3 regions of the Thauera sp. SDU_THAU2 genome follow, and region 2 is predicted to be linked to each of the others. Evidence: predicted binding sites of a transcription regulator. Region 2 holds the regulator's gene; each other region holds the start of a gene.

Region 1 (10,129 bases), 620 kb from region 2:
GGCGCGGTCGTGTTCGGCCACGAGCAGATGCAGAACGCGATCAAGGCCATCAACGAACTGGTCGAAGTCGCCGGCAAGCCCGAGTGGGACTGGCAGGCGCCGGCGGGCAACGATGCGCTGATCGCCCGCGTCACCGAACTGGCCAAGGCCGACATGGAAGAAGCCTTCCGCATCACCAGCAAGCAGGAGCGCTCGACCCGCCTGGGCGAGATCCGCAAGCGCGTGATGGCGGCGCTGAGCGAAGGCGTCGACACGCCGCCGTCGGCCACCGAAGTGAAGGACATCTTCTTCAACATCGAATCGGGCATCGTCCGCAGCCGCATCCTGAACGGCGAGCCGCGCATCGACGGCCGCGACACCCGCACCGTGCGCCCGATCACGATCCGCACCGGCGTGCTGCCGCGCACCCACGGTTCGGCGCTGTTCACCCGCGGCGAGACCCAGGCGCTGGTCGTCGCCACGCTGGGCACCGGCCGCGACGAGCAGATCATCGACGCCATCGCTGGCGAGTACAAGGAGCGCTTCCTGCTCCACTACAACTTCCCGCCCTTCTGCACCGGCGAAACCGGCCGCTTCGGCATCACCAAGCGCCGCGAAGTGGGCCACGGCCGCCTGGCCAAGCGCTCGCTGGTGGCGATGCTGCCGAAGCCCGAGGACTTCTCCTACACCGTGCGTGTGGTGTCCGAGATCACCGAATCCAACGGCTCCTCGTCGATGGCTTCGGTCTGCGGCGGCTCGCTGGCGATGATGGATGCCGGCGTGCCGCTGAAGGACCACGTCGCCGGCATCGCCATGGGCCTGATCAAGGACGGCAACCGCTTCGCCGTGCTGACCGACATCCTGGGCGACGAGGATCACCTCGGCGACATGGACTTCAAGGTCGCGGGCACCGAGAACGGCATCACCGGCCTGCAGATGGACATCAAGATCCAGGGCATCACCAAGGACATCATGCAGGTCGCGCTGGACCAGGCCAAGGCCGGCCGCCTGCACATCCTCGGCATCATGAAGGAATCGCTGGGCAGCTCGCGCGGCGAAGTCTCCGAGTACGCGCCGCGCATGATCAACATGAAGATCAACCCCGAGAAGATCCGCGACGTGATCGGCAAGGGCGGTGCAGTGATCCGCGGCCTGCAGGAAGAGACCGGCACCGTGATCGAGATCGAGGACGACGGCCAGATCACGATCTCGTCGGTCAGCGCCGAAGGCGCCCAGGCGGCGAAGGCCAAGATCGAGGCGATCACCGCCGAAGTCGAAGTCGGCAAGGCGTACGAAGGTCCGGTCGTGCGCCTGCTCGACTTCGGCGCCATCAGAACATCATGCCGGGCCGCGACGGCCTGCTGCACGTGTCGCAGATCGCCAACGAGCGCGTCAACAACGTCGCCGACTACGTCAAGGAAGGCCAGGTGGTGCGCGTGAAGGTGCTGGAGACCGACGAGCGCGGCAAGATCCGCCTGAGCATGAAGGCGCTGCTGAACGAAAACGCCGGCTGAGGACAGGCTGGCGGCGCGCAGCGGATTCCGGTCCGCTGCGGCGCACGTTCCAATGAAAAAGGACGCCAGAGGCGTCCTTTTTCGTCGTCTGCAGGCAGGCCGTTCCTACCTGGCGACCTGGCGTTCGCGCATTTCTTCCAGGGTCTTGCAGTCGATGCACAGTGTGGCCGTCGGACGGGCTTCCAGGCGCTTCAGGCCGATCTCCACGCCGCAGCTGTCGCAGTAGCCGTACTCGCCGTCGTTGAGCCGGCCGAGGGCCTCGTCGATCTTCTTGATCAGCTTGCGCTCGCGATCGCGGTTGCGCAGTTCGAGTGCGATGTCGGATTCCTGGCTGGCGCGGTCGTTGGGGTCGGCGAAGACGGTGGCTTCGTCCTGCATCGTGTGCACGGTGCGTTCGATGTCCTCCATCAATTCACCCTTCAGCGAGCCCAGGATTTCGCGGAAGTGGGCGATCTGCTTCTCGCTCATGTATTCCTCGCCAGCGGCGGGAACGTAGGGCGGGAATTGCTTGTGCAGGGTATCGTCAGCCATGAATCTCAACTTCCGTAGGTTGGTGAATGGTAGAGGCGACTTAATAGCAGAATCGGGGGGTGGCAGCAAGCCGACCGGCGGCTGCCGGAATGAAGCCGCGATCGTCCCGCGCCGGCGAGGATTGCATGGTGATGGAGGAAGGGCGCAAAAGGAGCGCCGAAAAGAAAAAGCCCGGACACTTGCGGTCCGGGCTGAAATCCACACCAAAGGAGGAGGGTGGAGGAGACGGTTCGAATACTAGCTGGATGGATTGTGCGATGCAATAATTCCAAATACAAAAAATTTTATGACTCCAGAAGCATTATTTTCATTCGATGCGGCCTGTGCGGCCCGCCCCTCCCCGGCTAGCCTGTTCGGCTCGGACTGGGCGGCCCGGCCCTCCGGCTGCCCCTACAGCGACTGGATGTGCTCGAACATCCTGTGGCGGCCGGCCTCGTCCGGCAGGCGGCCGCTTGCCGCACCGAGGTTGTCGATGACGTTGCGTGCCTGGCTGGTCGCCGGCGTGGCCACCGTGACCGCCGGATGGGAGATCACGTACTTCAGGAAGAACTGGCCCCATGAGGCGATGTCGTATTCGGCCGCCCAGTCCGGCAGCGCATGGCCATCCACCTTCTGCCACAGCCGCGAGCGGCCGAAAGGCTGATAGGCCAGCACGCCGATGCCGCGCTCCTGCGCCAGCGGAAAGATGCGTTCCTCCATCACGCGGTTGTCGATCGCGTAGTCCACGCCGACGAAGTTCAGCGGCTCGCTGCGCATGATGCGCTCCAGCTCCTCGTACTGGCCCGGGAAGGTGGTCGTCACGCCGATGTAGCGCACACGCCCGGCGTCGCGGTATTCCTTGAGCAGGCCGAGCTGGGTGGGCACGTCGCCCAGGTTGTGCACGTTGATCAGATCCATCCGTTCCTTGCCCAGCCGTGCCAGCGACTGCTCGATCTGGGCGCGGGCCGCGGTCGGATCCGCCTTGCCGCCGCCGCGTCCGGCCACATTGACCTTGGTGGCCCAGAACAGCTCGTGGTTGAGGCCGGTTTCCTGCGCGATCCTGGCGGCCACTTCCTCGGCTGCGCCGTAGCTGGGTGCGGTATCGAACACCGTGCCGCCCCCGCGCGCGAAGGCTTCCAGCACCTCGCGCACGCGCTCGACATTGCCTTCGCCGGCGATCCGGGAGAAGGATGCCGAGCTGCCCAGGCCGACGGCCGGCAACTGCTCGCTGGTGCCGGGAATCGTCCGCGTGATCAGGCTGCGGCTGTCCTCGGCGGCCATCAGCAGCCGGGGATGGGCAGCCAGGGCCAGGCCCGCAGCGGCGGAAAGCTTGAGGCAGTCTCGTCGTGTGATCATGGTGTTGGACTCCTTGTCGTGGAAGGTTCTCCCGGCGCGGCGGCCGGGGCTGGAGGAAGGCTTGCTCCGCGTTCCGCGGCCAGGCGCAGCTGGGCGCGCCCCAGCCACAGCCCCAGCGCGGCCCAGGCCAGCGCGAGTGGAATCGCCACGCTCGCCAGGCCGGCCAGACCCATGCCCAGCCGCCCGAGCAGGCCCTCGACCTGGGCGCCGGCCACGTCGCCGCCGCGGTAGCCGAAAGTGTCGATGAAGGCTTTCGACTTGTACTTGTCCTCGCGGCTGACGACCGTGTACAGCGTCTCGCGCGCCGGCCGCGTCAGCGCCCGCTGCACGGCACGGAAAGCGGCCTCGAACACGATCAGCGCCGCCAGCGTGCCGACGATGGCCAGGCCGACGAAGCCCAGCACCACCGTCAGCGGCAGCAGCATCAGCGTCAGGTGGACGCCGAAGCGTTCCATGATGCGGCCGGCGATCAGTGCCTGCAGCGCCAGGGTCGTGACCTGGGTGATCAGGTCGATGCGGGCGAACAGCGCCGTGCGCTGGTCCATGTCGCCGCCGAGCGCGGCCACCATCTGCAGGCGGGTGAAGTAGAGCAGGGTGGCGACCACCGCCATGATGATCACGTAGACCGCGATGCCGAGCAGGTAGCGCGAGGCGAACACCGCTTTCAATCCCTGCCATGCGCTGCCGCCGATGACCGCATGTTCCGGCCGTTCCGCCTGCCCGGCGCCGCCTGCGCCGGCAGCTCGCTGGCTGCGCGCCACCGCCCACGCCGCGCCCAGCGCCAGCATCAGGAAGCCGGCCGACACCAGCAGCAGCGCCGGCGTGCCCAGCGGGCGCGCCAGCACCGAAGCCAGCCAGGGGCCGAAGATCGCGCCCAGCGTGCCGCCCACCGAAATCAGCGCGAAAAAGCGCTTGCTCTGCTCCAGCGTGAAGCGGTCCGCCATCAGCGCCCAGAACAGCATCGTCGCGAACAGGTTGAAGACGCTGAACCAGACGTAGAACACCTGCCCGCTGGTGATGCCGACCGCTTCCGGCGCCAGCACCAGCAACAGATGGAAGCCGACCAGGCTCAGCGCGAAGAAGACATAGGTCGCGGCGATGAACTTCAGCCGCGGCAGGCGGCTGACCAGCCAGCCGAACACCGGATTGGCCAGCAGCGTCACCAGCGCAGTGCCCATGAACAGCCAGCGTACCGCCTCGATGCCGCGCTGCATGCCCAGCGCGTCGCGCGCGGGGCGCAGCACCATCAGGGCGGTCAGCACGCAGAAGAAGAACAGGCCGGCCAGCAGCACCGGCACGGCCTCGTCGCGGCGAAGCTTGAAAAGTGCGCCGAGGCGCGTCTGCTTGAGCGAGTTCGTCATCGAGGCCGGGAAACGATGTGCATGGAGGACGCCGTGTAGCGGGATCGGCAGGGGCCGATCCGATCCCTGCCGGGCAGGCCGGGATCGGTTTCAGTGGCAGTATCGGTTCGGTTGCCGGAATACCGGATCGTGGCGCCAGGGCGCCCCGCGACTGTGGCCGATGCATGCGCTAAATCGGGGAGACACCGCGAGCAGTCCAATGTTCCGGCAATATCCGCCAGGCACGCCGTCATGCAGGATGCGGAAGCATGCCAGGGCAGGCTCCACGCCGACGGGATACGGGCAATGGGGCCGGCAATGAGAAGTGTTCCTCGCAGATTCGCAATGAATGAGAGGCAGTCTCGATATTGTTCTCTAAGGCATTGCCAGATAAGGAAAATTTTCTTTGACCTGATCCTCGCCTTGCGTCAGACTCCGCCCCCTGAAGGCAGGGATGAACTGCCTCGTGACACAGCCAAACGGAGAACCCATGAAAGGCAACGCCAAGATCATCGACGCACTGAACAAGATGCTGGCTTACGAGATGACGGCTTCGGACCAGTATTTCGTTCATGCCCACGTCTATCACGACATGGGCCTGCTGCACCTCTACGACCGCATCTATCACGAGCACCAGGAAGAGCTCACGCATGCCAAGGTGCTGATCGAGCGGATCCTGTTCCTCGAGGGCACGCCTGATCTCGGCCAGCGCCTGCCGGCCAGCACCAGCCGCGACGTACCGCAGATGCTGAAGCACGATCTGGACATGGAGATCACCGTGATCCAGCAGCTGCGCGAGATCGTCGCGCTGTGCGAGCAGGAGCGGGATTTCGTCACGCGCGAGAAGCTGATGCCCCTGCTGCTCGATACCGAGGAAGACCACATCCACTGGCTCGAACAGCAGCTGCGCCTGATCGACATGGTCGGCATGCCGAACTACCTGCAGAGCCAGATGAAGGTGGGTACGGCCGGCTGAGGCACGGCCGGTCAGGTGTGGCCGGCTGAGGGCTGATCAAGGCCATCGGCGCATCCGGCGAGGCAGGTCATCGTCGGATGCGCCGGATTTTCGTGAATCGAGCGCAGGCCGGCTCGGCAGAGCCATGTGCATGCAAAACAAAAAGGGCTGTGGATCAGTATCCACAGCCCTTGCTGTATGTGGGGCGACATACCGGAATCGAACCGGTGACACCTGGAGCCACAATCCAGTGCTCTACCAACTGAGCTAATGCCGCCACTAAAACCTGTCCTGGCCTGCCCGGCAGGGATCGAACCTGCAACCCCCAGCTTAGAAGGCTGGTGCTCTATCCAGTTGAGCTACGGGCAGAGTCCCGCGGGCAATCGGGGTGTGAGCTGGTCGGGGTGGAGGGATTCGAACCCCCGACATCTTGCTCCCAAAGCAAGCGCGCTACCGGACTGCGCTACACCCCGAGAGCCGCGAACTATACAGAGGTCCCGGCATGTCGTCAAACATCTTTTGCGGGATTTTTCATGTTTCCCGCGCGCGCTGCCAGTTACGCACAACGCGTAGCATGTTGAGCAGCAGCCACCCGAATTCGATAAGCATCAGCAGCCCGGCGATACGCGCAGCGGCGGCCACGAACACGCCCAGCACGAGGGCGGCGAGTACCGCGAGATGGAGCTTCAACTGCTGCTTGACCGGGGTGTCGGGCAGCAGCTTCTTCATGTTCGGGGCGCGGATGCCGGCCTGGGTGAGGTTCAGCCAGGCGAGGAAAGGGACGATCTTGTACAGCATGGCGCTGATCGCGCCGGCGAAGCCGCCGTGCAGGATGAGCACGCCGGCGAGCACCGACCACTGTCCGCCGTCGTCGACGAGGTTGGCGCCGAGCGCGGCGATGCCGGCGAGCATCGCGAGCATCGCCGCGCGGAAGGCATGGAAGGGCGCATCCGGCGTGCTGCGGCGGGTGCGCGCCTGCAGCCGCAGGGTCAGTATCGTGAAGGCGCCGAAGGCAAGCATCAGGGCGGTGCCGAGCACGATGCCGGCACCGTCCGCAGCGGTCGAGCGGGCCAGCGACCACGACACCAGGCCCGCCAGCACCACGGGTGCCCACCAGCGGGTGAAGCGGGCAGGGTAGCTCGGCGTGATCTGGAACATCGGCACCACGACCCAACTGGTCGCGGCCAGCAGGATGCCGCCCCAGCCCAGCCAGCCCCAGGCAGCATGCAGGTCCACAGCCTGGGCCAGCGGTATCGGCAGGGTCGCGCCGCGGCCGATGGCGAAGGCGAGCGCCAGCCCCAGCACCGCGGTCACCGCCAGACCGATCAGGGCCAGGCGCAGATCCCGCGGCGCGTGGCTGGCGATCTTGACCGCCGGCGAGCGGATCAGGCCGGCCAGCGCGGCGATCAGGAAGATGCCGATGCCGCCGAGCAGCAGCATGGCGCCGCCGATGATGGCGTCCGGGAGGCCGAAGGCGAGGCCGCCGGCGAGCCCGGCGGCGCCGAAGGTGAGCAGCGCATGGCTGCTGCCGGCGACGCCCAGCACCGCGGGGACGCGGACGCCGGCGACCACGGGCAGGATCTGCTGCAGCGCGCCGATCATCACCTGCAGCATGAAGCCGGCGGCGAGCAGGTGGACGGCGGCGAGCGCGCCGGGCGTCCAGCGCGAATCGAGCACGCCGTCGCCGAACAACAGCACGAGTCCGGCACAGATGCCGAACAGCGGCGCCGTCAGGAAGAAGCGCAGCGGTGCCGACAGCGGCGGCGTGTCTTCATAGGCGAGCCCGGGATTGGCGCTGCTCATGGTTTGCCTGCGGGGTTGCGCGCGGGAGCCGTCACGGACGGCCGATCAGGATCTCCACGGCGCCGTCGTCGCGGATGCTCACCTCGTTGCGATAGCCGTCGCGGTCGAGCATGCGCAGCAGCGGATGCGGCATACGATCGAGCAGCAGCGTGAACTGCTGGCCGGACTGCAACTCGGCCAGTGCTTCCATGGCGCGCTCGAAGGGTTCGGGAGGCTCCAGGCCGCGGGCGTCGACGATGGTCATGATGCGTGCTCCACGGCAAGCGTTTGCGAAAGATGGCTACAGAGCTCGTCCCGGGCATGGGCGAGGCGGGCGTCGCACATCGGATAGAGGATATTCTCTTCCTTCATGTTGTGCTGCTGCATCATGATCAGCAGGGTTTCCGCCTCGCCGGCGAAATCGTCCGTATCGCGCGCCTGCAGCGCCGCGCGCAGGCGTTCGAGCGCGGCGCGCATGTCGACGTGCTCGCCGCGCATGACCTGGGTCGGCCCCTGGGTCATGCCGGTGGCGGTTTCGAAGGCGGGGAAGAGCTGCTGCTCCTCGGCGTCGAAATGGGCGTTCAGGCCGTGGGCGAATGCTTCCAGGGCTTCGCTCGCGCCTTGCCAGTCATGCTTGGCGGCGAGCGTTTCGGCGCGGGCGAAATCGTGATCGCAGGCGCGGTGATCGTGGGTCATCAGTTCGGCTATCGTGCTCATGGTCTGCTCCGATGGGACTGAGGCCATTCTCCGCCGTGTCCGGCGGCTGGCATTGATACGAGTCAAGTCGGGTAAGGCGCTGCCGGCCGGCGCCGGGCGGTTCGCATTCGATTCGTTTGAGGAATCGCGGGCCGCGCAGGCACAATCGCGCTTTTCGTTCCGCCGGAGGCGGCATGTCGAATGCGGCTGCGCCGGGTGCCTGGAGCCGGATCTTCCTGCCCTTTGCGCTCGGCTACTACCTGTCCTACCTGCTGCGCACGGTCAATGCGGTAATCTCGCCGGCGCTGACCGGTGAGCTCGAGCTGTCGGCGGCGCAGCTCGGGTTGTTGACCAGCATGTATTTCTTCGCTTTCGGGCTGGCGCAGATTCCGGTCGGGATCGCGCTCGACCGCTATGGCCCGCGCCGCGTCGAAAGCGCCTTGCTGCTGCTGACCGCGCTGGGCGCGGCGCTGTTCGCGCAGGGCGACTCGATCGGCAGCCTCGGGCTGGGGCGGGCGCTGATCGGGCTGGGTGTGTCGGCCTGCCTGATGGGTGCGCTGAAGGGCTTTGCGCTGTGGTATCCGCCCGAACGGCAGAGTTCGATGACGGGCTACGTGATGGCCTGCGGGGCGATGGGGGCGCTGACCGCCAGTGCGCCGCTCGAAGCGCTGATTCCGCTGCTCGGCTGGCGGGGCGTGTTCTGGGGCATCGCGGCGGTCGCACTGGCGGCTTCGGCCAGCCTGTTCCACAGCTTGCCGCGGGAGGCGCCGGCTGTCGGCAAGCAGAGCCTGGCGAGCGCCATGCGCGGCGTGGCAGGAATTTTCGCCGCGCCGGCCTTCCTGCGCTTCGCCGGCTCCTCGCTGTTCTTCGTCGGCGGCTTCATGGCGCTGCAGAGCCTGTGGGCCGTGCCCTGGCTGATGCACGTCGAAGGACTGGAACTGGCCGCGGCGGCCCGCACGCTGTTGGCGCTGAACCTCGGCATGTTGGCCGGGCAGTTGTCCATCGGCATGTTCGGCGTGCGTCTGGCCCGCCGCGGTGTGCAGCCCCTGCGCCTGCTGCAGGTCGGCTATGCGGGCCTGCTGCTGGTGCTGGCGGCGATCCTGTTCAGGGTCGGTCCGGTCGTCGTGACGTGGTTCCTGCTCGGCGTGCTGTCGGCGGTGAATTCGCAGTCCTATCTCGCGGCGGCGAACAATTTCCCGCGCGAGATGTTCGGCCGGGTCAGCACCTCGATCAACCTGATGGTCTTCCTCGGTGCCTTCCTGGTGCAGTGGGGGATCGGTCTGGTGCTCGATCTGCTGCGCAGCTGGGGCTGGGCGATGCCCGACGCGCTGCGGTTCGCCCTTGCCGTGCTGTTGTTGCTGCAGGCCTTCAGCTACCTGCCGCTGCTGGGCAAGCGTGCGGGAGGAAGCGGGAACTGAGAGACGCGAAGCCTGAGCTTCTCCGCTCAGGCCGTTGCATGCCGCCGCTGCCGGGCGGCGCGTGCGGCAACGCCCAGGCCTGCCAGCCCGGCCGAGCAGACGCCGAGCACCAGTGCCAGGGCCGAACCGTAGAAGATGCCCGAAGTCATGCCGGCATCGAGCATGGCGCCGAATATCGGTGCCGCGATGCAGAAACCCAGGTCCAGCCCCGAATACACCGTGCCGTACACGCGCCCGGTCGCGCCGGGCGGTGCCGCGCGCTTGATCAGCATGTCGCGCGAAGGGCCGGCCAGACCGATCCCCAGGCCCGCCAGGGCCGTCATCGCCAGCGCCGCCGTGCCCGGCAGCAGGCCGGAACCCACCAGCGCCAGCAGCACGGCCGTTGCGAGCAGGCACACGCCGATGGTCTTCTCGAGCCGCTCCACGCGCGTGACGAGGAAGCCACCGACCACCATGCCCGCGGCGCCGCACAGCATGTAGCCGGTGACCACCATCGCCGTCATCGACAACGGCAGGCCGTACAGCCGTTGCAGCGTGGGGCCGGCGAAGCTCTGGATGGCCGACAGCGAGCAGGTGCTC
Region 2 (10,129 bases):
GTCGGTTGTGTGCACTTCGATTATAGCTGGCTGAGCAGCGGCATCGGGTTTGACGAGGGTCAAACGGTCTTCCGTTCGAGGGGCGCATCGTGCATGGCAGGGAGATAAGCGATGAAACTGACTTTCATGGGTGCTGCCGGCGAAGTGACCGGATCGTGTCTGCGGGTCGATCACGAGCGCGGGAGCTTTCTCGTGGATTGCGGCCTGTTCCAGGGCGGGCGGACGGCGGAGGCGCGAAACCGCCGTGCGCTCGATTTCGACCTCCGGCAGATCGACTTCGTTCTGTTGACGCATGCCCATCTCGATCACAGCGGCCTCGTGCCGCGCCTCGTCGCACTCGGCTACAAGGGACCGATCCTGGCCACGCCCGCGACGGTGGACCTGCTCGGCATCATGCTGATGGATTCCGCGCACATCCAGGAAAAGGAAGCCGAATGGGCCTTGCGCAATGCGCACAATCGCCGTGCCCGCCGCCGTGCGGAGATGACGCCGCTCTATACCGTCGAGCAGGCCCGCGCCAGCCTGGCGCGCCTGCGGCCCGTCGCCTACGAGACGGATTTCGAAGCCGGGCCGGGCGTGCGTTGCCGTTTTCGCGAAGCGGGTCACATCCTGGGGTCGGCGATCATCGAGATCGATGTCGGTGTGGGCGCGGCAGCGAAGCGCCTGGTGGCGTCGGGCGATCTCGGCCAGCCGATGCGCCCGGTGGTGCGCGATCCGGTGCCTGTCGAACGCGCGGATGTGCTGTGCATGGAATCGACCTACGGCAACCGCGCCCATCGGCCGCTCGAGGCCACGTACGACGAACTGGTCGATGCGATACGGCAGACGGTGCATGGGCGGGGCGGCAACGTCGTGATTCCGGCATTCGCAGTCGGACGGACGCAGGAGATCCTGTTCGTGCTGGCCGATCTGGTGCGCGCAGGCCGCCTCGGGCCGCTGAAGGTCGTCGTCGACTCGCCGATGGCCTCGGCGGTCACGGCGCTGACCCTGGACCACCGCGAGCTCTGGGACGAGGAGGCGCAGGCGCTCTACGCCTGGTGGCAGTCCAGCCAGGGGCGCTTCGACGTCCGCTTCGTGCAGGACGTCGAAGAGTCGATGGCGCTGAACGAAGTCCGCGGCGGCCTGGTGATCATCTCTGCCAGTGGCATGTGCGATGCAGGGCGGATCCGGCATCATCTGCGGCACAACCTCGGCCGCAGCGAATGCGCGGTCGTCATCGCCGGCTTCCAGGCCGCGGGCACGCTGGGCCGGCGGCTGGTGGATGGGGCACAGCAGGTCACGCTGTTCGGCGAGCGGGTGCCGGTGCGCGCGCGCATCCACACCATCGGCGGGCTGTCGGCGCATGCCGACCAGCCGGCACTGCTCGACTGGCTCGGGCACTTCAAACAGGCACCGCAGCATACCTTCGTCGTGCATGGAGAGCCGCTCGGCGCACTGGCGCTGGTCGATGCCATCCACGACCGGCTGGGATGGCGGCATGTGCTGATGCCCGAGCCCGGGCGGACCTACGCCATCCAATGAATCGCATGGGAGATCGGCCATGAACCGGAAAACCAGGGGATCGGCGAAGAAGCGGAATCGGGGAGAAGGCGACGCGGCCGGGCAGGCCCGGTCCGCCGCGCCCCGGCCGCCGGAGTTCTACAAGACCCTGCACCGCATCAACGAGGGTCTCGCCGAGGCGGCCGATCCGCTGGGGCTGGCTGCGCCCATCGTCCATGCGCAACTCGCCTGGCTGGCCCATCCCCAGGAGCTGGCCGAGCGCGCCATGCGGCTGTCGTCCGACTTGTGGCGCCTGCAGTGGCATACCTGGAACCGCGCCGTCGGCCTGCCCAGCACCGATCCGATCGAACCGCATCAGGACGACACGCGGTTTGCCGATCCAGTGTGGACCGAGTCGCCGACCTGGGATCTGATCAAGGAGTGGTATCTGGCCTTCACCCATCACACCCAGGACATGCTCTACGAGACGCCGGCGCTGTCGAGCAAGGAGCGGCGGCGGGCGGCGTTCTGGTGGCGCAACTGGCTCAATGCGGTGGCGCCGACCAATTTCCTGCCGACCAACCCGGTGGCCCTGCGCAAGGCGGTGGAAAGCGGCGGCGTCAGCCTCGTGCGCGGCCTCGAGAACTTCGTCGCCGACCTGAAGGCGGGCGACATCAGGATGACCGATCCCGACGATTTCAAGGTCGGCGAGAACCTCGCCACCACGGCGGGCGCGGTGATCTTCCGCAACCGCCTGCTCGAAGTCATCCACTACGCCCCCAGCCAGCCGCGCGTCCACGCCGAGCCGGTGGTCATCGTCACGCCCTGGATCAACAAGTTCTACGTGCTCGACCTGACACCGAAGCGGAGCATGATCCGCTTCCTGCTCGATCAGGGGCTGGACGTCTTCATCACGAGCTGGAAGAACCCGGATGCGTCGATGGGCGAACTCACGTTCGACGACTACCTGCTCGAAGGCGTTGATACCATCGTGCGCGTCGCGCGCGAGTTCACCGGTGCCCGGCAAGTCCATGCGGTGGGTTACTGCATCGGCGGCACGGCGCTGGCGATGTACATGGCCTGGGCCAGCCGCCGCCACGACGAGGATACGGCGCCGGTCGCCGACTGGACGCTGTTCACCACGCTGGTGGACTTCCACAGGCCCGGCGACATCGAAGTCTTCATCGACAAGAGCAGCATCGACTACCTGTGCAGCAAGATGGCGCAGAAGGGCTATCTGGATGGGGCCGAGATGGCGGCTTCCTTCCGCCTGCTGCGCTCGAACAGCCTGATCTGGCAGTACGTGGTCAATGGCTGGCTGTACGGCGAGACGCCGCCGCCCTTCGACGTGCTGTACTGGAACATGGACTCCACGCGCATGCCGTATGAGATGCATGCCTGGTACCTGCGCGAGCTGTACCTGCACAACCGGCTGATCCAGCCCAACACCCTCGAAGTCGCCGGCGAAAAGCTCGACCTGTCGCTGATCCGCCAGCCCCTGTACGCGGTCGCGGCCGAGGACGACCACATCGCACCCTGGCGCCAGACTTTCGCCATCAACAACCATGTGGTCGGCAGCCGGCGCTACGTGCTGTCGAGCTCGGGGCACATCCTCGGCATCCTGAATCCGATCGTGCATCCGCCGAAGCGGCGCTACTGGGTCGCCGATGCGCGCCGTTCCGACACCACCGACAGCTGGCGCCAGCGCGCCGAGCAGCACCAGGGCAGCTGGTGGGAAGACTGGATGCGCTGGCTCAAGCCGCGCGTCGGCCCGGAGGTCGAGGCGCGGCCGGTCGCGAACGACGCTTTCCCGGCCTTGTGCCCGGCACCGGGAAGCTACGTGCTGGAGCCCTGAGCCGCGTGCTCAGACCTGGTGGCGTGCCAGGCGGGCAGGGTCGTGCAGCGTGATGTGCTTGCCGTGCACGCTGATCAGGCCGGACTCGCTGAGGTCGTGGAAGATGCGCGACAGGGTCTCGGGCGTCAGGTTCAGGCGCGAGGCGATCACCTGCTTGCTGGTGGGCAGGTCGATCTCGCAGGGCGAGTCGCTGTCGGCGACCTGCAGCAGATAGCCGATCACGCGCTGGATGCTCGAGCGCAGCGAGTAGGTCTCGACGTCCTGGATCAGGCCGTGCAGGCGGATCGACATGCCGGCGAGCAGCTTGTGGGCGAAGGAGGGGTCCTGGTCGATCAGTTCGCTGACCACGGCCTGGCCGACGTGGATCAGCGCCGTTTCGGTCAGCGCCTCGGCGAACACCGGGTAGGGCTTGTTCATGAACATCACCGCTTCGCCGAAGCTCTGCATCGGGCCGATGATCTCGACGACCTTTTCCGTGCCCTGCGGCGAGGAGAAGGCGAGCTTGACCTGACCCGAGACGACGAAGTAAAAGCCATGCGGCTGGTCGCCGCGCTGGAACAGGACTTCGCCGCGGGCGATGTGGCGGTCGCGGGTGTAGCGGGCGATGCGCTCGATGTCGGCTGCGGACAGTTCGCCGAAAAGCGGAATGCGCTTGAGCAGCGCGGGGATGTCTATGGGTGGGGTGCTGGCCATGTGCGGGCGCTCCTGATGGGAAGCCGTCTCGTTTGTCGGCCTCCATTCTAATTGAGGGCAGGGGCCAAGGCGGCCGTGCCGCCCCTGGAAAAAAGGAAGAACATGTATTTCGCCATCAAGCATCTTCACGTCACCTGTGTGGCGCTCAGCATCCTGGGCTTCCTGCTGCGAGGCTACTGGATGATCAGCGGCAGCCCCTTGCTGAAGAGCCTGCCGGCGCGGGTGCTGCCCCACGTCGTCGATAGCGTCCTGCTGATCACGGCGATCGTGCTGGCGGTGATGATCCAGCAGTATCCGTTCCAGGCGGATTGGGTGACGGCCAAGGTCATCGGGCTGGTCGCCTACGTCGTGCTCGGCACCATTGCGCTCAAGCGCGGCAAGACGCGCTCGCAGCGGTTGTTCGCGTTTGCTGCCGCGCTCGCGGTGTATGCGTGGATCGTGTCGGTGGCGCTGAGCAAGAACGCTGCGGGCTATCTGGCCGCCGTCGCCTGACGGGGCGGTCGAGGCAGCGAGGCGGGAAGGGGGCAAAAACAGGCCGGAGGCAGGCGCTCTCAGCGCCCGCAGCCGGCCGTCTGATGCTGGACCAGCTTGCGCAGCCTGGTCGTGTCGAGCAGGCGGATGTGCTTCTGCTGCACGGCGATCAGGCCTTCTTCCTGGAAGCGGGAGAAAGCGCGCGACACTGTTTCGAGCTTGAGGCCGAGGTAGGAGCCGATTTCCTCGCGCGTCATGCGCAGGTGGAATTCGGCCGCGGAAAAGCCGCGCGCGGTGAAGCGCTGCGACATGTTGAGCAGGAAGGCCGCGAGCCGCTCCTCGGCGCGCATCGAGCCGAGCAGCATCATCACGCCGTGGTCGCGCACGATCTCGCGGCTCATGACCTTGTGGAACTGGTGCTGCAGGCCTTCGACCTCGTGCGACAGTTGCTCGAGCTTGGCGTAGGGAATCACGCACACTTCGCTGTCTTCCAGCGCCACCGCGTTGCAGCTGTGGTTTTCGGTGCTGATGCCGTCCAGGCCGAGGATCTCGCCCGTCATCTGGAAGCCGGTCACCTGGTCGCGGCCGTCCTCGAGCAGCACGTCGGTCTTGAACGAGCCGGCACGAATGGCGTAGATCGCCTCGAAAGGATCACCCGCACGATACAGGCTCTGCTGGCGCTTGACCTTGCGGCGGCCGCCGACCAGTTCGTCGAGCTGGTGCAGCTCGCTGTCGGACATGCCGAAGGGCAGACACAGCTCCACGAGATTGCATTGCGAACAGGCGGTCTTCAACCCGTTCATGGTGACTGGCACGCTTGCCCTCATCTGCACGATAATTCCGTTTCCTTCAGACACTGTCTCGGGCGCCCTCATCAGTCCATCGGTTCCGGTCTGTTCCTGCCCGTTGATCCACGTCAACCAAAATATTGCGGTGTTCTGCCATTGTTCGGCAGACACTCAAGTTTCAGATCATGACCGACCAGAACGAACTCATCTTCGACCCGCAGCTCATCCGCCGATTCGACATCAACGGTCCGCGGTACACCTCCTACCCCACTGCGGATCGCTTCGTCGAGGCATTCAACGCTGATGCCCTCAAGGATTGGCTTGCCAAACGCGCCATCGGCGGCGTCAGCAAACCTCTCTCATTATACTTCCACATCCCGTTCTGTAACACGATCTGCTACTACTGCGCCTGCAACAAGATCATCACCAAGGATCACGGGCGCTCGGCCAAGTACCTGAAATACCTGGCCAAGGAGATCGAGATGCAGGCCGCCTGTCTGGAGGGCGGCCACCAGGTGACGCAGCTGCACCTGGGCGGCGGAACGCCCACCTTCCTGTCGCACGACGAAATGCGGCAGCTGATGGCATCGGTGCGCGAGCATTTCACGCTGGTGCCGAACGGCGAATATTCCATCGAGGTCGACCCGCGCAAGGTGGATTACGACACCGTCGCGCTGCTGGCTGAACTCGGCTTCAACCGCATGAGCGTCGGCGTGCAGGACTTCGCCGAGGACGTCCAGCGGGCGGTCAACCGCATCCAGAGCTTCGAGGAAACCAAGCTCGTCATCGATGCCGCACGTGGCAACGGCTTCAAGTCGGTGAGCATGGACCTGATCTACGGCCTGCCCAGGCAGAACGTGATCAGCTTCAACCGCACGCTCGAACAGGTGCTGGAGATCTCGCCCGACCGCGTCTCGCTCTACAGCTATGCGCACCTGCCGGGCCTGTTCAAGCCGCAGCGCCGCATCTCGCAGGACGACATGCCCACCGCCGACACCAAGCTGCAACTGCTGCAGCTCGGCATCCGCCGCCTGACCGAAGCGGGCTACGTCTATATCGGCATGGACCACTTCGCCAAGCCGGACGACGAACTGACCGTCGCCCAGCGCCAGGGCCGGCTGCACCGCAACTTCCAGGGCTATTCGACCCAGGCCGAATGCGACCTGCTGGCCTTCGGCGTGTCGGCGATCGGCAAGATCGGCCCGGTGTATGCGCAGAACGTCAAGACGCTCGACGACTACTACGACGCCCTCGACCGCGACGAGCTGCCGGTGCTGCGCGGCATCGAGCTGAACGCGGACGACCTGCTGCGGCGCTCGATCATCCAGGCGCTGATGTGCCACTTCGAGCTGTCGATGCAGTCGATCGAGATCGCCCACCTGATCGATTTCCGCGAGTATTTCGCCAGCGAACTCGCCGACCTGCAGGAAATGCAGAAGGCCGGGCTGGTCAGGATCGACGGCGACTGGATCAGCGTGGAGCCGGCCGGCCGCCTGCTGGTACGCGGCATCGCCATGGTGTTCGACCGCTATCTGCGCGCAGACCGCGAGCGCGCGCGCTACTCGCGCGTGATCTGAGGGGCGGGCGGGTATCACGTGCCGCCAGGGAGCTGCCTGGACGGGGGTGTCCGCCTGCGGCCGCATGCCGCAGCAGTATGCGTGCCAGCGGCGTAGAATGGGCGGTCTTTCCCCTCTGGCCCTCTCCCGGTCCCGTTTCGACCATGCCTGAAACCGGCTATTTCGCCGTCTTCCTGATCGGCCTGCTCGGCGGCACACACTGCGTGTCGATGTGCGGCGGCATCGTCGGCGCGCTGACCGCCCAGGTGCAGGTGCCCGGCAGCAGGCCGCAATGGCCGCTGCACCTGGCCTACAGCGTCGGCCGCATCAGCACCTACACCGCGCTGGGCGGCCTGGTGGGGGCGCTGGGTTCGGTCGGCATGCTGTACGACGGCATGCTGCCGGTGCAGATGGGCCTGTACGTGCTCGCCAACCTGATGCTGGTTGCGCTCGGCCTCTATCTGACCGGCTTCACCCGCCTGCTGGCGCCGGTCGAGCGCGCCGGCCACGTGCTGTGGCGCCGCATCCAGCCCGCCACCCGCCATTTCCTGCCGGCGCGCTCGGTCAAGCAGGCGCTGCCGCTGGGCCTGCTGTGGGGTTTCATCCCCTGTGGCCTGACCTATTCCATCCTGGCGACCGCGCTCGTCACCGGCTCCGGCGCCCGCGGTGCGGGGCTGATGCTCGCCTTCGGCTTCGGCACGCTGCCCAACCTGCTGCTGGCCGGCATGCTGTTCAAGCGCTTCCGCGACTTCACCCGCAACGCCAAGGTGCGTTTCGCCTCCGGCCTGCTGGTGCTGGGCTTCGGCGTGTTCGGCCTGATCCACGCGCCCACGCTGGGCGGCGCGCTGTGGGAGGGCGTGGTCTGCCTGACCTGAGGCGCCGGCCGGGGGCCGCAGGCGCGAATCCGGGGCGATGATGCAGTGCAGGGCACGCGGATTTCCCCCTATAATCCGCGCACAATTTTCCACGGGAGGGAATCATGGGTTTCGATCTGGTCAGCGCCGGCAAGGACGTGCCGAACGACATCAACGTCATCATCGAGATCTCCGCGCAGGGCGATCCGATCAAGTTCGAAGTGGACAAGGACAGCGGTGCCGTCTTCGTCGACCGCTTCATGGGCACGTCGATGCGTTATCCGCTGAACTACGGCTACGTGCCGCACACCATCGCCGGCGACGGCGATCCGGTGGATGTGCTGGTCGTGACCCCCTTCCCGCTGGCTCCCGGTGTCGTCATCCGCTGCCGCCCGGTCGGCGTGCTGAAGATGGAAGACGAAAGCGGCGTCGATGCCAAGGTCGTGGCCGTGCCGGTGTCCAAGCTGACCCCGCTGTACGACAAGGTCCAGACCACCGACGACCTGCCCGAGCTGCTGATGAAGCAGACCGTGCATTTCTTCGAGCACTACAAGGATCTGGAGCCCGGCAAGTGGGTCAAGGTCGTGGGTTGGGGTTCCGTCGAAGAAGCCAAGAAGGAAATCGTCGACGGCCTGGCTGCCGCCAAGAAGTAAGCCGCCCTGTAGTTTTCGGGGTACCGAAAACGCCCCTGCGCTTGCCATCGCATGGCAGCAAGCGCAGGGGCGTTTTTCCGTTCAGCAGGCCGGCTCGGTGGCATGGCACGCGAGCAGCCGGCCGACCCGTGATCGACATCCGGCCTCCGGGCAAGGGCCCGGGATTCCAGCGCGCCGTGCCTTAGCCGGCCTGCTTCTTGATCCGATAGTTGAGCTGTGGCCGCGTCATGCCGAGAAGGCGGGCGGCGGCGGCCAGATTGCCATTGGCCTGGTCCACTGCGCGATTCAGCAGGTTTTGCTCGAATGCTTCCAGCGAAACGCCGGATGCCAGTACGGCTGCGACCAGATCCTGGGGCGGCCGGTGCGCCGCCTCGAGTTCGCCCCGGGCGCTGAGTGCATGCTCCTGGCTGTCATCGGGCAGGGCGCCGATGAACAGGTGTTCGATTTCGATCAGGCCATTCTGCGGGGCCAGAATGGCTCCGCGTTCGAGGACATTCTCCAGTTCGCGGACGTTGCCGGGCCAGGGGTGCAGCTTCAGCGCGTGCATGGCCTTGTCGCTGATCCCGGCGATGCGCTTGCCGTGCAGCGTCTCGAAGCGGCGGACCAGGGCATCGACGAGGGCCGGGATGTCGCCGGGGCGCTCGCGCAGCGGTGGAATCGTCACCGGATAGACGTTGAGGCGATAGTACAGGTCGCGCCGGAACGTGCCGGCACTGACGGCCTTCTGCAGATCGACATTGGTGGCGGCCACCAGCCGGACGTTGATCTTGCGCGTGCGCTCGTCGCCGAGCCGCTCGATTTCGCCTTCCTGCAGCACACGCAGCAGCTTCGCCTGCGCGGGCAGGGGCAATTCACCCACTTCGTCGAGAAAGAGCGTGCCGCCGTGAGCCCGTTCGAACTTGCCCGCGCGCGAGGCGTGGGCGCCCGTGAAGGCGCCGCGCTCCACGCCGAACAGCTCCGATTCGATCAGTTCATCGGGCAGGGCTGCGCAATTGACCGCGACGAAGGGGGCGTCCTTGCGTGCGCTCATCTCGTGCAGCGTTCTCGCGAAGCGTTCCTTGCCGACGCCTGTTTCACCGAGCAGCAGGACCGAGACGCTGGTCGAGGCGGCCCGGCTGATCAGATCGTAGGCATGGAGAAAGGATGAGCTGCTGCCGATGAGATCGGGCGTCTTGCGCGGACAGGCGATCGTGTGGCGCATCGCCTCGATTTCCTCGCGCAGTTCGAGCAGGCGTCCGACGATCGAATCGGCTTCGAAATAAGGCCTGAGCTCGTCGGCGTCGGGCCATTCCTCGGCGGGCTTGCCGACGATCCTGCAGCTTTCGCAGCCCGTCGCTGCACATTCGGTTTCCTTGAACAGGATGAAGCGCCCCATGAAGGCGCTGGTATAGCCCGAGGCGTAGCCGATCATCATCCAGCACACGGGCTGATCCACTTCCCCGAAGGCCTGGACGTGGGCCTCGGCTTCCCAGGCACCGTGCCAGAGGAATTCGCCATAGAAAGTGCTGGCCTGCATGTCGAATTCCAGACGTACCGGTTCGACGCGCGCACACCCCTCGAGCATGTGCAATTGCGGCCCGACGACGAATGCATCGGCAGGTTCGCATGCCTGGCGGGTCTTGCGCGCAAGCTCCGCGTCGCGCATGCCGGAGGCGAAGCCTATGCGCGTGAGGATGCGGCGCGCCTGCTGCTGGCCTACGGAGGCGATCAGTTCCTTGCGCAGTTCGGACATGGCGCCCACATGCAGCAGCAGCATGCGGTGCTCGCTCAGCCAGATATG
Region 3 (10,129 bases), 2.8 Mb from region 2:
GGCCGGCTGGCTCGCGTCTGGCAGGCCGTGTTCTTCTGGCGCAGCTTTGCCGAACCGCGCGGCGTGCGGCTGCGCCAGGCGCTGGAGTCGCTCGGGCCGATCTTCGTCAAGTTCGGCCAGATGCTGTCCACCCGCCGCGACCTGCTGCCGCCCGACCTCGCCGACGAACTGGCGCTGCTGCAGGACCGCGTGCCGCCGATCCCGATCGAGCAGGCGCTCGGCGTGCTGGAAGGCTTCTACGGCCGGCCGATCGACGAGGTGTTCCGCAACTTCGAGCGCACGCCGGTGGCGTCGGCCTCGGTGGCGCAGGTGCATTTCGCCTGCCTGCCGGACGGCACCGAAGTGGCGGTCAAGGTGCTGCGGCCGGGCATCGACCGCGTCATCGCCCACGACCTCGCCCTGCTCGAAGCGGCGGCGATGCTGCTGGAAAAGATCTGGCCGGAAGGCCGGCGGCTGAAGCCGCGCGAAGTCGTGGCCGAGTTCGACAAGCACCTGCACGACGAGCTCGACCTGATGCGCGAAGCGGCCAACTGCTCGCAGCTGCGGCGCAACTTCAAGGACTCCTCGCTGCTGCTGGTGCCGGAAGTGCACTGGGACTGGTGCGGCAGTCGGGTCATGGTGATGGAGCGGATGCACGGCGTGCCGATCTCGCAGACGCCGGCGCTGATCGCCCAGGGCAACGACCTGAAGGCGCTGTCGCGCGCCGGCGTCGAGATCTTCTTCACCCAGGTGTTCCGCGACGGCTTCTTCCATGCCGACATGCACCCGGGCAACATCTTCGTGCACCGGGACGGCCGCTACATCGCGCTCGACTTCGGCATCATGGGCACGCTCAACGAGGTGGACAAGAACTACCTCGCGCAGAACTTCCTGGCCTTCTTCAAGCGCGACTACCGGCGCGTGGCGCTGGCCCACATCGAAGCCGGCTGGGTGCCGGCGAAAACCCGGGTGGATGAGTTCGAGGCGGCGATCCGCACCGTCTGCGAACCGATCTTCGACAAGCCGCTGAAGGACATCTCCTTCGGCAAGACCCTGCTGCGCCTGTTCCAGACCGCGCGCCGCTTCGAGATGGAAGTGCAGCCGCAACTGGTGCTGCTGCAGAAGACCCTGCTCAACATCGAAGGCCTGGGCCGCCAGCTCGACCCGGAGCTGGACCTGTGGAAGACCGCCAAGCCCTTCCTCGAACGCTGGATGGACGAGCGCATGGGCTGGCGCGCCCTGGTGCACGGCGTCAAGGAAGAAGCGCCCGCCTGGGCCGGCGCGCTGCCGCAGCTGCCGCGCCTGATCCACCAGAACCTGAGCGAAGCCGGCAGGCAGCAGGCCGCCCAGCAGCAGCGCCTCGACCAGCTCGCCGCCGGCCAGCGCCTGCAGGGCCGCATGCTGGCCGTGATCGGCGCACTGGCCGCGGCTCTGCTCGGCCTGGAGCTGTACCGCCTGTTCGGCTGAACGAATCCCCCTCGCCCCCGTCCAATTTCGCAAAGCGGCCTGCCAGAACAATCCAGCGGCGCCCGCGCCAAAGCGGGACGGGAGGTGTGCAATGGAGAAGACAGCGCTGCGGCCGTCCGCGCCGCGTTCCCCACTGAAGATCATCGGCGCCGGCTCTGCGCTCGGCGCCCCCCACCCCGGCAGCGCCGCCGCGCCCGAAGCATTGCGCCAGGGCGGGCTGGCCGAACGCCTGGCCTCGATCGGGCTCAGCGTCGAATGGAACACGACGCTCGAAGCGCCCGCCTCCGCGTCGGCCGCTGCCGGCATGGCGGCGCGCCTGCAGGCCAACGGCGACTTCGCCCGCCGCCTCGCCGACCAGGTCGCGGCGCTGCCGGCCGATGCCACCGCGCTGGTGGTCGGCGGCGACCACGCCGTCGCCACCGGCACCTGGCGCGGCATCGCCCGGCGCGCCGGGCATGCGCCCGGCCTGATCTGGGTCGATGCCCATCTCGACAGCCATACCGCCGCCACCACCCATTCCGGCAACATCCACGGCATGCCGCTGGCGGCGCTGCTGGGCGAAGGCGATCCGGCCCTGGCCGGCATCCCCGGCCCGCGGCTCGAGCCGGCACGGGTCTGCATCGTCGGCGCGCGGGCCTGGGAGGTGGAGGAACTGCAGTTGCTGCAGCGGCTCGGCGTGCGCATCTTCGACATCGCCGAGATCCGGCGGCGCGGCCTGGCGGCGGTGTTCCGCGACGCACTGACGATCGCGCGCGCGGGCGGCGGAGGTTTCGGCCTCAGCCTCGACCTCGACGCCCTCGAGCCGCGGGCCGTGCCCGCCGTGACCTGCCCGGAAGCCGGCGGCCTCGACCCCCGCGAACTTGCCGACGCCCTGCTGGCGCTGCGCGGCTGCGACGACTTCCTCGCCCTCGAGATCGTCGAATACCGCCCCGATCTCGATGCCGACGGCCGCAGCGCGCGCTGGGCGCTCGAATTCGCCGCGGCGGCGCTGGGCCCGGACGGCAGCGATCTGCGCGAGCGCGAACGGCGTCATGGCGCCGCCAACTATGCGCCGCTGCCGGTGGTGTTCCAGCGCGGCGAGGGCGTGTGGCTGTGGGACGTGGAAGGACGGCGCTACCTCGACATGATGAGCGCCTATTCGGCGGTCAGCTTCGGCCACGGCCAGCCGCGCCTGCTGCGCGCGCTGACCGAGCAGGCGCAGCGCCTGGCGCTGACTTCGCGCGCCTTTTCCAGCGACCGCCTGCCGGTCTTCCTCGAACGCCTGTGCGCCACCTTCGGCTACGAGCGTGCGCTGCCGGTCAATACCGGCCTGGAAGCCGTCGAGACGGCGCTGAAGGCGGCGCGCAAATGGGGCTACAAGGTCAAGGGCATCGCCGAGGACGAAGCCGAGATCATCGCCTGCGACGGCAATTTCCACGGCCGTTCGATCACCATCGTCGGCTTTTCCTCTCATCACCAGTACCGCGACGGCTTCGGCCCCTTCCCGCCCGGCCTGCGCCGCATCCCCTACGGCGACGCGGATGCGCTGGAAGCGGCGATCACGCCGCGCACCGCGGCTTTCCTGGTCGAGCCGATCCAGGGCGAAGGCGGCATCGTCGTGCCGCCGGCCGGTTACCTGGCGCGCTGCGCCGAGATCTGCCGCCGCCACGGCGTGCTGCTGATCGCCGACGAAGTCCAGACCGGACTCGGCCGCAGCGGCCGCTTGCTGGCCTGCGAACACGAAGGCCTGCGGCCCGACGGCCTGATCCTGGGCAAGGCGCTCGGCGGCGGCCTGCTGCCGGTCTCGGCCTTCCTCGCCGATAACGCGGTGATGGACGTGTTCCGCCCCGGCGACCACGGCTCGACTTTCGGCGGCAACCCGCTGGCGGCGGCAGTCGGCACCGAGGTACTCGCGCTGCTGGCCGAAACCCGCCCCTGGGAGGCGGCCGAACGGCTGGGCGAGGCACTGCGCACGCAACTGCGTGCCGCCGCCCTGCCCTGCGTGCATGAAGTGCGCGGCCGCGGCCTGCTGGTCGGCATCGAGCTCGACCCCGGGTTCAGCGCCGCCCATGCGGCCGAATGCCTGCTGGCACGCGGCATCGCCACCCGCGACACCAACCGCAACGTGCTGCGGCTGGCGCCGCCGCTGGTCATCGACGAAGCGGTGCTGCGCGAAGGCGCGAACGTCGTCATCGACACGCTGGCCGGCCTGCCGGGTTGACGAGGCCGGCGCGGCCATGCGGGTCCGGCACAGCAGTGCCGGCCCCCGTTGCGAGGCCGTTCCGGGAGCGTCTCCGCGCCACCTTCGGCGCATCCCGTCCCGCCCCTTGCGGGGCGCTGCTGCACGACAACCGGAACAGTGCAAAATTGCACTGCAACATGCGCCCGATTCGTTGCTAGAATCCGCCGGCTTCGCCGTCGTCGCCCCCTTGCCCCTGGCCCCTCTACCCGCCGCCTGGAGACGCCCAACATGATGCTCTGGCTCGTTGTCGCCTACCTGGTCGTGTCCATCGCGATCGGGCTCGTCGCCGCCACCCGGGTACACAACACCCGGGACTACGTCACCGCCGGCCGCAACCTGCCGATGGTGGTGGTGCTGGCGATGGTGTTCGCGACCTGGTTCGGCGCCGAAACGGTGCTCGGCATCTCGGCCACCTTTCTCGAGGAAGGCTTTCGCGGCCTGATCTCCGACCCGCTCGGCGCCTCGGTGTGCCTGATGCTGTTCGGCCTCGTCTTCGCCCGCCCGCTGTACCGGCTGAACCTGCTGACGCTGGGCGACTTCTTCCGCATGCGCTACAACCGCACGACCGAGTTGGTGCTGTCGATCTGCATCGTGCTGTCCTACCTGGGCTGGGTCGCGGCGCAGATCACCGCGCTGGGGCTGGTGTTCAACGTGCTGTCGGCGGACGCCGTATCGATGAACCAGGGCATGCTGATCGGCGCCTCGGTGGTGCTGCTCTACACCTTGTTCGGCGGCATGTGGTCGGTGGCGGTGACCACTTTCGTGCAGATGATCGTCATCGTCCTCGGCCTGCTCTACGTCACCTGGCTCGCCGGCGACATGGCGGGCGGCTTCGAGGTCGTGGTGTCGCAGGCAGCCGCCGAAGGCAAGCTCGACTTCCTGCCGACGCTGGACATGCTCGACATCATCGGCTGGATCGCCGCCTTCGTCACCATGGCGCTGGGCTCGATCCCGCAGCAGGACGTGTTCCAGCGCGTGAACTCGTCGAAGAACGAGTTCGTCGCGGTCTGGGCCACCACGCTAGGCGGTGCCGGCTATTTCTTCTTCGCCGCGGTGCCGCTGTTCCTGGCCTACACCGCCAACATCATCGACCCGGCGATGGTCGAACGCCTGATGGAGCAGGATTCCCAGCTCATTTTGCCGACCCTGGTGCTGCAGTACATGCCCTTCTACGCCCAGGTGATCTTCTTCGGCGCGCTGCTGTCGGTGATCATGAGCACGGCTTCCGGCACGCTGCTGGCGCCGTCGGTGACCTTCACCGAGAACGTGCTGCGCGGCTTCATCCCGGGCATGAAGGACCACCAGTTCCTGTGGAGCACCCGCATCACCATCACCGTATTCGCCGCGCTGGTGACCTGGTACGCGACCAGCACCGACGCATCGATCCATCACATGGTCGAGAACGCCTATCGCGTGACGCTGGCCGGCGCCTTCGTGCCGCTGGCCGCCGGCCTGTTCTGGAAGCGGGCCAACAACCTCGGCGCGGCGCTGGCGATCGGCTTCGGCCTGGGCACCTGGATCCTGTGCGAGATCTTCGTCGCCGAAGGCGACATCGAACCGCAGCTCTACGGCCTGTTCGCCAGCGCCCTCGGCATGCTGATCGGCGGCCATGTCGGCCCGCGCCCGGCGCCCGGCGTGCATCGCGCCACGCACTGAGCGAAACCGCGGGCAGCGCGGGAACGGCGCCCCCTCGCCGGCGCTGCCGGCGCCCGGCTTTGATGGTGATCAACGAACGGCCCGCCCCCTCGTCTAAGGTGGCGGAGTTTTTCCCGTTCCGGACACCATCATCGTGCCTGCCCCGATCGAGCTCGTCTGCCCCGCCGGCAGCCTGCCGGCCCTCAAGACCGCCGTCGACCACGGTGCCGACTGCGTCTATCTCGGCTTCAAGGATGCGACCAACGCGCGCAACTTCACCGGCCTGAACTTCGACCCGCCGCAGATGCGCGAAGGCGTCGCCTATGCCCACGCCCGCGGCCGCAAGGTGTTGCTGGCGCTCAATACCTACCCGCAGGCGGACAACTGGCCGAGCTGGACCCTGGCCATCGACCGCGCCGCCGAGTTCGGCGTCGACGCGCTGATCCTGGCCGATCCCGGGCTGATGGACTACGCCACCCGCACCCATCCGCAACTACGCCTGCACCTGTCGGTGCAGGGCTCGGCCACCAGCTACGAGGCGGTCAACTGGTATCACGAGCGCTTCGGCATCCGCCGCGCGGTGCTGCCGCGGGTGCTGTCGCTGGCCCAGGTCGCCCACGTCGTCGCCAACACGCCGGTAGAGATCGAAGTCTTCGGCTTCGGCGGCCTGTGCGTGATGGTCGAAGGCCGCTGCGCGCTGTCGGCCTACGCCACCGGCGAATCGCCCAACTGCAACGGCGCCTGCTCGCCCGGCAAGCACGTGCGCTGGGAAGAGACCCCGAAAGGCATGGAAACCCGCCTCAACGGCATCCTGATCGACCGCTTCGCCGACGGCGAGCGCGCCGGCTACCCGACGCTGTGCAAGGGCCGCTTCGAGGTCAACGACGAGACCTACTACGCGCTCGAGGAGCCGACCAGCCTCAACACGCTGGAACTGCTGCCCGAGCTGGCGCGCATCGGCATCCGCGCGATCAAGATCGAAGGCCGCCAGCGCAGCCCGGCCTACGTCGCCCAGGTCACCCAGGTGTGGCGCGCCGCGCTCGACAGACTCGCCGCCGGCGGCGCCGACGCCTTCAGCGTGCTGCCGGGCTGGATGGCCGAACTCAACAAGGTATCCGAAGGCCAGAGCCACACGCTCGGCGCCTACTACCGTCCGTGGAAATGATGGAAACCCGCCCGATGAAACTCGCCCTCGGCCCCCTGCTCTACTACTGGCCGCGCCAGAGCGTGCTCGACTTCTACGCCGACATCGCCGACAGTCCGGTCGACAGCGTCTATCTCGGCGAAACCGTCTGCTCGCGCCGCCACGAACTGCGCCTCGACGACTGGCTCGAAGTCGGCGACATGCTGGCCACCGCCGGCAAGGAGGTGGTCATCAGCACCCAGGGCCTGATCGAATCCGAATCCGACCTCAAGGTGCTGCGCCGCATCGTCCGCCAAAGCGCCGAAGACCGGCCCGGCTTCCGCGTCGAAGCCAACGACATCGGCGCGGTACGACTGCTCGGCGAAGCCGGCGCCACTGATTGGGTCGCCGGCCCGACGCTGAACATCTTCAACCCGGCGACGCTGCAGTTGATGATCGACGCCGGCGCCACGCGCTGGGCGGTCGCGCCCGAGATGTCGGGGGCTGCGCTCGCCGCCGTGCGCGCCGCGCTCGCCGCAGCGATCGAGACCGAAGTCTTCGCCTACGGCCGCCTGCCGCTGGCGCATTCGGCACGCTGCTTCACCGCGCGCCACTTCAACCTGCAGAAGGACACCTGCGAATTTCGCTGCCTGGCCATCATGGACGGCATCACGCTGCGCACTCGCGAGGGCGAGCCCTTCCTGACCCTGAACGGCGTGCAGACCCAGTCCGCCCGCGTGCACAACCTGCTCGGCGACCTGCCGGCGGTACGGCAGAACGCCGAAGTGCTGCGCATCAGCCCGCAAGGCACGGACACCCGCCGCATCGTCGAGCTGTTCCGCGCCGCCCTCGACGGCACACAGACACCGGCCGCCGCGCTCGCCGCCAGCCGCGAACTGATGGTGGAAGCCCCGTGCAACGGCTTCTGGCACGGCCGCGCCGGCGCCGAGCAGTACGTGGCGGCCTGAGCCCCTCGATGGCCAGCCTCCTGTCGAGGAATTGCCGCACCGGGCCCGCGGCTCCCGCGCAAGCGGAAACCGCCTCGCTCGCCTGACGCCATTCTCGTTTCGCCCATCCGGAGTCCGAACATGCCCGCCCTGCCTTCCCTGCCCTTCCCGCCGCCATCCGTGCTGCTGCCCGGCAGCCTGCGCCGCCGCATCGGCGAGCGCCTGGCGCACTTCCGCGTGCCGGATTTCACCGTGCCCGCGCCGCTGGCGAAACTGGCCGGGCGCCTGCCGCAGCAGCCGCCCACCCTGGCATTGACGCTGGCGCTGAACCTCGCACTCGACCGCATCCTGCCGCGCGATACGCTGGCGCCGCTGAGCGGCCGCCACCTGCAGATGCGTGTGCTCGATGCCGGCCTCAGGCTCGATTTCACGCTGGCCGACAAAGGCTTCCAACGCGCCGCGCCGGCTGCCGGCGACGGCAAGCCCGATCTGGTCATCTCCGCCACCACGCGCGACTTCATCGCCCTGGCCCTGCGCGAGGAAGACCCCGACACGCTGTTCTTCAGCCGCCGCCTGCGCATGGAAGGCGATACCGAGCTGGGCCTGCTGGTCAAGAACACGCTCGATGCGGTCGACTGGGACGCGCTGAAGGCGAAGCTGGGCCTCGGTCGCTGACGCACCGACGAGCATCCATAACCGCGACTTCAGCCGGGGGCGCCGAGCCGGGGGCGCCGAGCGGGGGGCGCCGAGCCGCGCAAGCGGGCCGCAGACCGGCCCCGTTTGGGAAAGGGCGCTGTCGCACCCATTCGCGACTGAAGTCGCGCCTGCCGAAAACTCGGCTGTCGGCGAGGATGCCTGGTGATCCACGAATCGATGATGGCCTCTCGCAAACGGCGGCGGCGATTGGGGTGGCAGGCGAGCCGGCAGCATCTGCGTTAAGCTTGCGCCCCCCGCTTCGCTGCCGCGCCCGCGCCATGCCCCGCCCGCCCGAATCCACCCCGCCCGCCACCTCTTCACGGCCCGCATCTGCGCCGCCATCCGAGTTCGACCTGATCCGGCGGCATTTCAGCCGCGGCACGCGGCATACCGATCTCGCCGGCGGCGACGATGCGGCGCTGCTGCGCGCACGGCCGGGCATGCAACTGGCCGTGTCGACCGACATGCTGGTGTCCGGCACGCACTTCTTCGCCGACACCGACCCGCAGGACCTCGGCTGGAAGACGCTGGCGGTCAATGTGTCCGACCTCGCCGCGATGGGCGCGGAACCGCGCTGGGCCTTCCTCGCGCTGGCGCTGCCGGCGGCCGACGAGGACTGGATCGCCGCCTTCGCGCGCGGCTTTTACGCCTGCGCCGACGCTTTCGGCGTGGACCTGGCCGGCGGCGACACCACCCGCGGGCCGCTGAACCTGTCCGTCACGATCATCGGCGAAGTGCCGGCGGGCGCAGCGATCGGCCGCGCCGGCGCCCGCGCCGGCGACGACTTGTGGGTTTCGGGCCAGCCCGGCCTGGCTGCGCTCGGCCTCGCTGCGCTGCGCGGCGAAGTCGATCTGAACCAGCCCAACCGCCCAGGCTGCATCGCCGCGCTGCAGCGCCCGCAGCCGCGCGTGGCGCTGGGGCTGGCCCTGCGCGGGCTGGCCGGCGCGATGCTCGACGTCTCCGACGGCCTGCTCGGCGACCTGGCCCACATCCTGGCGCAGTCGGGCGCCGGCGCCGTCGTCGATAGCGCGGCCCTGCCGCTGGCGGCGCTGCTCGCGGCCGGCGCGCCCGCGGACAAGGCCCGCGCCTGCCTGCTGGCGGGCGGCGACGACTACGAACTGCTATTCACCGCAGCGGCCGCCGCGCGCACCGACATCGACGCGCTGTCGCGCCGGCTCGCGCTGCCGCTGCACCGCATCGGCCGGATCACCGACCGGGCGGGCGAATGCCTGCTGCGCACGGCCGACGGCGAGGAGCAGATCCTGCACCCGAACGGCTACGATCACTTCGCATGAACATCGCTGCCGCCGTCACGTCCGTTCTTCTGCACACCCCATCTTCCGGAGCGAGCCGATGCGCCCCACTCTGAAACTGATGATGAGCCACCCCGCCCACTTCATCTCGCTCGGCTTCGGCTCCGGCCTGTCGCCATGGGCGCCGGGCACGGTGGGTACGCTGCTGGGCTGGGCGCTGTATCCGCTGCTCAGCGCGCCGCTGTCGGAATTCGTCTTCCTGGCCCTGCTCGCCAGCCTGTTCATCGCCGGCGTGCTCGCCGCCGAACGCACCGGCCGCGCGCTCGGCGTGCCCGACCACGGCGGCATCGTCTGGGACGAGATGGTGGCGATCTGGCTGGTGCTGGCGTTCACGCCGGCGACGCTGGGCTGGCAGGCAGCCGCGGTGGCCCTGTTCCGCTTCTTCGACATCGTCAAGCCGCCGCCGGTACGCTGGGCCGACCGCAGCTTCAAGGGCGGCTTCGGCGTGATGTTCGACGACATCATCGCCGCCGGCTACACCCTGCTCGTGCTGGCCATCCTGGTCCAGCTGTTCGGCCGCTGACCGGCCCCAGCCCCCCTTCAGCACACATGCGAACGATGGATAGCGAACTGAACGAACTCTCGGCCACGGCCGGTGCCGCGCTGGCCGCGCGGGGCTGGCTGCTGGCCACCGCGGAATCCTGCACCGGCGGCTGGATCGCGGCGACCGTCACCGCCACCAGCGGCAGCTCGGCCTGGTTCGACCGCGGCTTCATCACCTATTCCAACGCGGCCAAGACCGACATGC

The links. The regulator FNR, encoded in region 2, switches genes on or off when oxygen is low (the NO sensors DNR and NnrR bind a similar motif). The targets are predictions, from matches to a motif close to TTGANCTAGNTCAA.
Region 1: the regulator FNR is predicted to act here: its motif matches at 8,206-8,219, upstream of AAFL97_RS08430 (hemerythrin domain-containing protein).
Region 3: the regulator FNR is predicted to act here: its motif matches at 5,383-5,396, upstream of ubiU (ubiquinone anaerobic biosynthesis protein UbiU).

Annotation. Positions count from the first base shown of each region.
Region 1 is NZ_JBBWUN010000003.1:1,522,894-1,533,022, forward strand. It holds partial or broken gene pnp (polyribonucleotide nucleotidyltransferase) at 1-1,493, shown strand, start outside; gene dksA (RNA polymerase-binding protein DksA) at 1,599-2,024, opposite strand; gene AAFL97_RS08390 (aldo/keto reductase) at 2,415-3,359, opposite strand; gene AAFL97_RS08395 (NTP/NDP exchange transporter) at 3,356-4,720, opposite strand; gene bfr (bacterioferritin) at 5,190-5,675, shown strand; tRNA gene AAFL97_RS08405 (tRNA-His) at 5,856-5,931, opposite strand; tRNA gene AAFL97_RS08410 (tRNA-Arg) at 5,947-6,023, opposite strand; tRNA gene AAFL97_RS08415 (tRNA-Pro) at 6,051-6,127, opposite strand; gene AAFL97_RS08420 (hypothetical protein) at 6,186-7,457, opposite strand; gene AAFL97_RS08425 (DUF2249 domain-containing protein) at 7,489-7,701, opposite strand; gene AAFL97_RS08430 (hemerythrin domain-containing protein) at 7,698-8,153, opposite strand; gene AAFL97_RS08435 (MFS transporter) at 8,327-9,550, shown strand; gene AAFL97_RS08440 (MFS transporter) at 9,577-10,129, opposite strand, start outside.
Region 2 is NZ_JBBWUN010000003.1:900,528-910,656, forward strand. It holds gene AAFL97_RS05310 (MBL fold metallo-hydrolase) at 112-1,521, shown strand; gene AAFL97_RS05315 (PHA/PHB synthase family protein) at 1,541-3,334, shown strand; gene AAFL97_RS05320 (Crp/Fnr family transcriptional regulator) at 3,344-4,027, opposite strand; gene AAFL97_RS05325 (SirB2 family protein) at 4,130-4,519, shown strand; gene fnr (fumarate/nitrate reduction transcriptional regulator Fnr) at 4,579-5,325, opposite strand; gene hemN (oxygen-independent coproporphyrinogen III oxidase) at 5,472-6,863, shown strand; gene AAFL97_RS05340 (sulfite exporter TauE/SafE family protein) at 7,007-7,717, shown strand; gene ppa (inorganic diphosphatase) at 7,822-8,349, shown strand; gene AAFL97_RS05350 (sigma 54-interacting transcriptional regulator) at 8,531-10,129, opposite strand, start outside.
Region 3 is NZ_JBBWUN010000003.1:3,652,875-3,663,003, forward strand. It holds gene ubiB (ubiquinone biosynthesis regulatory protein kinase UbiB) at 1-1,446, shown strand, start outside; gene rocD (ornithine--oxo-acid transaminase) at 1,538-3,646, shown strand; gene AAFL97_RS18855 (sodium:solute symporter family protein) at 3,896-5,323, shown strand; gene ubiU (ubiquinone anaerobic biosynthesis protein UbiU) at 5,451-6,467, shown strand; gene AAFL97_RS18865 (U32 family peptidase) at 6,482-7,393, shown strand; gene ubiT (ubiquinone anaerobic biosynthesis accessory factor UbiT) at 7,514-8,047, shown strand; gene thiL (thiamine-phosphate kinase) at 8,347-9,363, shown strand; gene AAFL97_RS18880 (phosphatidylglycerophosphatase A family protein) at 9,422-9,904, shown strand; gene AAFL97_RS18885 (CinA family protein) at 9,940-10,129, shown strand, end outside.